3 regions of the Bhargavaea ullalensis genome follow, and region 1 is predicted to be linked to each of the others. Evidence: riboswitches for the same ligand, from Rfam matches in the RefSeq annotation. Region 1 holds a riboswitch; each other region holds the start of a gene.
The links. Region 1 has a riboswitch for S-adenosylmethionine ahead of ACFFIY_RS07765 (methionine biosynthesis PLP-dependent protein). Riboswitches for the same ligand answer to the same signal wherever they lie in the genome.
Positions count from the first base shown of each region.

Region 1 (2,259 bases):
TGCCGTCTGCGTCCAGTTTCGCATGGACCGCTCCGATGTACACTTCGTTTTGAGGAAGGATCGCCGGTGCAAGGTTCGGGTTCGACAGGATTTCGCGCAGATGTTGCTGGGCTCGGACTGAGCCGAGGTTGCCCATCGAGGCGCCGATGATGAATGTCGGCTTGCCCTGCAGGACGAGTTCGCCGCGGGACATCCAGTCGATCGCATTTTTCAGCGTTCCCGGAATGGAGAAGTTGTATTCCGGAACGGCGAACAAGACGGCGTCGGAATCGGCGACCTCCGCTTTGAAGTCCAGCACGTTCGGCGTCGGGTCGTTTTCGATGTCGATGGCAAACGGCTCGAGTGCATTGATGAAGACCGGGGTGATCTCCAGCTTGCCGGCGTAGCGCTTGCGCATGAATTCGACGACTTTCAAGTTATAGGAAGTGGAGCTGGTGCTCCCGATGATGGCTTTTACTTTAATCGGCATATGGAAAACTCCTTAAGTTTATTTCTTCTCCATCATAACAGGATTTTGCCCCATTCCGCCTGTAATATGCCTTGAAGCCAAGGTATCCGCCTTGTAAACGATTACAGAGAAAACCTAAAGGAAATAGCTTGTTTCCGCCCCCGAAAGGTGGTAAGGTTGGTTTATCGAATTTTTCGAACTATTCCACTTACAACTTCATCAGCGATTCTTATCAAGAGAGACGGAGGGACTGGCCCTGCGATGTCTCAGCAACCTGCCTGTCGGCGAAGGTGCTAATTCCAGCGGATTCCACACGGAGGATCCGGAAGATGAGAAGACGATTCCGCATCATTTGCCGGGCCTTCTTCTTCATTGGAGGGTCCGGTTTTCATTTTCCCAAAAGAGAAAGGAACGAAGAACCATGACAAAGAAAAGCATTTCCACGCTGCTCGCCCAGCTCGGCAACCGGAACGATCCGCTCACCGGCGCAGTGAATCCCCCGATCCACTTGTCGACCGCCTATGAACACCCCGGGCTCGGCCGGTCCACGGGCTATGATTATTCCCGAACGAAGAATCCGACGCGCGCACTTCTTGAAGAAGGGTTCGCAGAGCTGGAGAGCGGCGACGCTGCGTTCGCCTGTTCTTCCGGCATGGCGGCCATCGGGCTCGTTTTGTCCCTGTTCCGGCCGGGTGACGGCATCCTCGCGCCGGAAGACCTGTACGGCGGAACGTATCGCCTGTTTGAGCATTACCGCAGGCAGTACGGGGTGCCCGTCGACTATCTGCCGTTTGGCGACCTTGCCGAAGTGGAACAGGCGATCACCGGCGGGACAAAAGCGCTGTTCATCGAATCTCCGACAAACCCGCTTCTTCAGGAGATCGACATCCCCGCTTACGGCGAACTCGCCAAGAAACACGGGTTGCTCCTCATCGTCGACAACACATTCTACACGCCGATTCTCCAGCGGCCGATCGAGCTCGGGGCCCATATCATCATCCACAGCGCGACGAAATACCTCGGCGGCCACAACGATGTACTCGCAGGGCTCGTCGTTGCAAAAGGCGAGGATCTTTGCGAGCGTCTCTCAGCCCAGCACAATGCGGAAGGCGCCGTGCTGTCTCCGTTTGATTCGTGGCTTGTCATCCGCGGGCTGAAGACGCTCCCGCTGCGGATGAAGCAGCATGAGGCAAACGCGAAGGACATCGCTCAATGGCTGCAGTCCGAACCGTCTGTGGCAGACGTGCTTTATCCCGGCAAGGGCGGCATGCTGTCCTTCCGCGTCGACAATCCGGCGCTCGTCGCCCCGCTGCTTGAGAAACTGGAGCTGATCGCGTTCGCGGAAAGCCTCGGCGGCGTGGAGAGCTTCATCACGTATCCGTCGACCCAGACCCACGCCGACATCCCGCTTGAAGAGCGGACCAAACGCGGCATCGATGATTCCCTGCTCCGGCTGTCGGTCGGCATCGAAGACGCACAGGACCTCATCGGCGATTTAGAACAAGCTTTCGAACTGGCACGTTCCTCCCTGGCGGCAGGCTCGGCAGGGCAGGCTTGAACACTCCATTTATAACCACTCCATAAAATTAGAAAGAAGGAATATCAATGACCATCCGCACAGAAACCACACCGCGCGTCCGCGCACCGTTCAAAGCAGATCACGTCGGCAGTTTCCTCCGTCCCGCCCGGCTGAAAGAAGCACGGCTCCGGTTCGGGGACGGAGACCTTTCCCGCGAGGAACTGACCCGCATCGAAGACGAGGAAATCCGGCGTCTCGTAAAGGCCCAAAAAGAAAACGGCATTCAGGGAGT
Region 1 covers NZ_JBHLWY010000031.1:4,189-6,447, forward strand. The annotation lists gene ACFFIY_RS07760 (NADPH-dependent FMN reductase) at 1-469, opposite strand, end outside; SAM riboswitch class I at 675-784, shown strand; gene ACFFIY_RS07765 (methionine biosynthesis PLP-dependent protein) at 870-2,006, shown strand; gene ACFFIY_RS07770 (5-methyltetrahydropteroyltriglutamate--homocysteine S-methyltransferase) at 2,054-2,259, shown strand, end outside.

Region 2 (2,259 bases), on a different contig from region 1:
TTTCGGCGTTCCTTTTCATCTTATAGAGATAAAACACGACAAGCCAGTCGCCTGGAGGGATCGGCATGGTCGAAAAAGTCATTGTGGTGGAAGGCAGCTCGGACAGGAACCGGCTCGCCCCGCTTCTCGACGAACCGGTGGCCATCATCTGCACAAACGGAACGGCAAGCCCGACAAGAATCGAGGAATTGCTGGAGCCGTATGAAGGAGCGGACATCTTTGCGTTTTTTGACGCGGACCGGTCGGGGGAACATTTGAGATCTGTGCTCAGAAGGGAATACCCGGAAGCGCGTCATTTGTATACAGACCGGGTATACAGGGAAGTGGCGACAACGCCGCTGCGTGTGCTCGCGGAACAGCTGCTCTCGGCCAATATCGAAGTGAAGACGGAATTTCTGCTATAAGGGATGAATGGAATGGAAACTTGGACTCTGGAAGATTTTGAACAGGCGGCCGGCCGTTCCGCAAAAGCGGCCTACTATTTGTACACGCCTCTTTGCGGGACTTGCCAGGTCGCTTCGAAAATGATCGACGTCATGGCGGAACTGCTGCCCGGACTGCCGATCGGCAAGGCCGACCTGAACTACCATGAAGAAGTGGCGGCGAAGTACGGCGTCGAAAGCGTGCCGTGCCTGCTGATCTCACGGCAAGGCGAGCCGGTGGAGAAGATCTATGCCTTCCAATCGGTCCCTTACCTGTATGAAAAACTCGGTTGACCGGCTCCATCGCGTGTGGTATAGTTTCAAGCATCGAACCATCCGGCAAGACGGGTGAAAAAAGATGAATACGGAATACTCTTATTGAGAGCGGCGGAGGGACGTGCCCGATGAAGCCCGGCAACCGTCACGGAAACGTGAAATGGTGCCAAATCACTCAAAGCGGATGCTTTGGCAGATGAGAGGAATGGCCGTTGCGCGCGATGCGCTCCGGTCCGGCCTTTCTGCGTGTCTGCGGAAAGGTTTTTTATTTGGAATGGACGGCGATCCGCTCGTCCGTCCCCATGAGTTTAGGAGTGACCATCATGATTAATCTGCAGCAGCTGACCAAACGGTTCTCCCGTTCCGGCATCGACGTCAAGGCCGTGGACGGAGTGGATCTTGAAATCAAAGAAGGCGAAATCTACGGCATCATCGGATACAGCGGTGCCGGAAAAAGCACGCTCATCCGCATGCTCAACGGACTTGAACAGCCGACTTCCGGCACGGTGACCGTCAATGGGCTCGAGATGTCGTCCATCTCGGGGGCGGAGCTGAGGAAAGCCCGCCAGAAAGTGAGCATGATCTTCCAGCACTTCAATCTGCTTTGGTCGAGGACGGTGGAAGAGAATATAGCTCTTCCGCTCGAAATTGCCGGTGCTGATAAAGCCCGCCGCAGGGAACGGGTCGGCGAGCTGGTCCGGCTCGTCGGCCTGGAAGGCAGGGAAAAGGCGTATCCATCGGAATTGTCGGGCGGCCAGAAACAGCGGGTCGGCATCGCCCGCGCGCTTGCCAACGAGCCCCGCGTCCTGCTGTGCGACGAAGCGACGTCCGCGCTGGACCCGGAGACGACCGATTCGATCCTGGACCTCCTGACGGACATCAACCGACGGCTCGGATTGACGATCGTCCTCATCACGCATGAAATGCACGTGATCCGCAAAATCTGCCACCGGGTGGCCGTCATGGAAGCGGGCCGCGTCGTCGAGCAGGGGGACGTGCTCCAGGTGTTCAAGTCGCCGGAGCAGCCGATCACAAAGCGGTTCGTCTCCCAGGTGACGGAACCGGGAGACGCCAAGCAGGCTATCGGCCAGCTTGCCGAGTCCTATCCGGACGGAACACTCATCCGCCTCGGCTTCGTCGGGGACCGTGCCGAACAGCCGGTGCTCGCCGAGCTGATCCGCTCGTTTGACATCAGCGTGAACATCCTTCAGGGCAACATCGCCCAGACGCATGGCGGTGCGTTCGGATCGCTCGTTCTCCAGCTTTCGGGCGATGAACCGGCCGTTCGGGAGGCGATTGCCTATCTCCATGCGGAAGGCATCGAGACGGAGGTGATCACGCATGATTGATCAATGGTTCCCGAATGTCGACTGGGAGAAGATGTGGGGGGCGACGGTCGAGACGCTGTACATGACGGCCGTTTCCACTTTCTTCACTTTCCTGATCGGCCTGGCGCTCGGCATCCTGCTGTTCCTGACGGGGCCGAGGGGTGTCTGGCGCAGCCGGGCCGTCAATCTGCTGACTGGCGCATTCGTCAACATCTTCCGGTCGATCCCGTTCA
Region 2 covers NZ_JBHLWY010000015.1:19,521-21,779, reverse strand. The annotation lists gene ACFFIY_RS04055 (toprim domain-containing protein) at 66-404, shown strand; gene ACFFIY_RS04050 (thioredoxin family protein) at 417-716, shown strand; SAM riboswitch class I at 795-901, shown strand; gene ACFFIY_RS04045 (methionine ABC transporter ATP-binding protein) at 1,022-2,047, shown strand; gene ACFFIY_RS04040 (methionine ABC transporter permease) at 2,040-2,259, shown strand, end outside.
Region 2: linked by a shared signal. The riboswitch ahead of ACFFIY_RS04045 (methionine ABC transporter ATP-binding protein) and the one ahead of ACFFIY_RS07765 (methionine biosynthesis PLP-dependent protein) in region 1 are both predicted to bind S-adenosylmethionine.

Region 3 (2,259 bases), on a different contig from region 1:
CTGGCCGGTGCCGAATGTGTCGATCGAAATCGAAACCGGCTGTGCGACGCCGATCGCATAGGCAAGCTGCACTTCGCATTTTGTCGCAAGCCCTGCTGCGACGATGTTCTTTGCGACGTAGCGCGCCGCATAAGCCGCAGAACGGTCGACTTTAGTCGGATCCTTGCCCGAGAATGCTCCTCCGCCGTGCCGTGCGTAGCCGCCATACGTATCCACGATGATTTTGCGGCCGGTGAGACCCGCATCTCCCTGAGGACCGCCGATGACGAAGCGACCGGTCGGATTGATGAAAAACTTGGTCTCCCCGTCGATCAATTCCGCCGGAACGACTTCGTCGATCACATATTCGCGGATGTTCCGCTGGATCTGCTCAAGGGAGATCTCAGGATGGTGCTGCGTCGAGATGACGATCGTGTCGACCCGGACAGGCCGGCCGTCTTCGCCGTATTCCACGGTCACCTGAGTCTTGCCGTCCGGACGCAGATAAGGAAGAACCTCTTCTTTGCGGACTTCCGCCAGCCGCCGGGCCAGCTTGTGCGCAAGGCTGATCGGGAGCGGCATGAGCTCCGGTGTTTCATCGCACGCAAAGCCGAACATGAGCCCCTGGTCCCCGGCACCGATCGCTTCCAGTTCCTGATCGTCCATCCGGCCTTCCCTCGACTCCAGTGCGACGTCGACTCCGGCGGCGATGTCCGGCGACTGCTCATCGATCGAAGTCAGCACCGCACTCGTCTCGGCATCAAATCCGTATTTCGCCCGCGTGTAGCCGATTTCCTTAACGGTTTCACGGACCACTTTCGGGATGTCCACGTAAGTGGAAGTCGTGATTTCACCCGCCACAAGCACAAGGCCCGTCGTGACGGTCGTTTCGCATGCGACGCGCGCATTTGGGTCGTCTTTCAGGATTGCATCCAGGATCGCATCGGAGATCTGGTCGCAGATCTTGTCCGGATGGCCCTCAGTGACCGATTCCGATGTAAAAAGGCGACGATTGGTCAATGATATTTCCTCCTCGGCTCCGGCAGCCTGCCGGAAAATGTTACGGTACTCATTCCCCCTGTCAAGTCCGCTCCTTGACGGATTGAACTCCAAGCCGTTTTGGGCTTTGAAGAGGCTGCAGGGCGTTGCAATCAAAAAAGGCCTTCCGCTCATCGGCTAAAATGAGGAAAGGCCCGGATCGTCTGACACCTTTCACTCTTATCGTCCAAGGTTCTCCACCTTGCTTCAGGTTGGCACCTTTTCCGTCCTCAGACGGCAGGTTGCCGGGTTTCACAGGGCCTGTCCCTCCACCAGCTCGGGATAAGAGTATCCGTACAATTTTCCATACTAATAAACAATTCTCATCCTGTCAAACAGTTCTCCCTGCCCACCCCGTCCAAACAAGCCGGCAACCGGGGAAGCAACAAAAAAACACGCCTCGGTTGCTATTTCCGCTGCAGGCCCGAAATACCTGCGGCAAGCGGAAACCTGCAACGAAAATGTGCATGACCAACTTTTTTCAGCGCCCTCCAGCCGGGCGGGTGATTTCTGTGAAGAAATGATGAAGATTGCCGGTTTTTGCTTGAGGTTTCAATTAGTATAGACTATTATTCTAAATGTGCTATACTATTTCACATTAAAGCAGCCCGCCGATTGCGGGACTAACCAGATAAGGGTGGTACAGATGATGACTTCTTCGAAACTGAGCGACAAACTGAATGATCTTCTGACAGGAGATTCGATCCGCGAACAGCTGTCGGCCGCTGCGCTGACGGAAAAAGCGGTCCAGCGCGGAGAAGCCGTCCTCACAGACAAAGGGGCCGTCCGTGCGACGACGGGTGCCTACACGGGCCGCTCGCCGAAGGACCGCTTCATCGTCCAAGAATTGCCCTCCCAGGAAGATATCGACTGGGGCAGCGTCAACAAGCCCGTCAGCCCGGAAGTGTTCGAGCGTCTCTACGACAAGGTAATTGACCATCTCGGCAAAAAAGAGGAGCTGTTCGTCTTCAACGGCTTTGCCGGCGCCGATCCGGCCTCCCGCCTGCCGATCCGGGTCGTGAACGAATTCGCGTGGCATAACCTGTTCGTGCACCAGCTGTTCATCCGGCCTTCCGAAGAAGAGCTGAAAGAGATGAATCCGCAGTTCACGATCGTTTCCGCCCCTTCGTTCAAAGCAGATCCAAAAACAGACGGTACAAACTCCGAGGCGTTTGTCATGATTTCCATCGAGCGCGGCATTGTTCTCATCGGGGGGACCGAGTATGCCGGGGAGATGAAGAA
Region 3 covers NZ_JBHLWY010000040.1:15,050-17,308, reverse strand. The annotation lists gene metK (methionine adenosyltransferase) at 1-999, opposite strand, end outside; SAM riboswitch class I at 1,195-1,306, opposite strand; gene pckA (phosphoenolpyruvate carboxykinase (ATP)) at 1,667-2,259, shown strand, end outside.
Region 3: linked by a shared signal. The riboswitch ahead of metK (methionine adenosyltransferase) and the one ahead of ACFFIY_RS07765 (methionine biosynthesis PLP-dependent protein) in region 1 are both predicted to bind S-adenosylmethionine.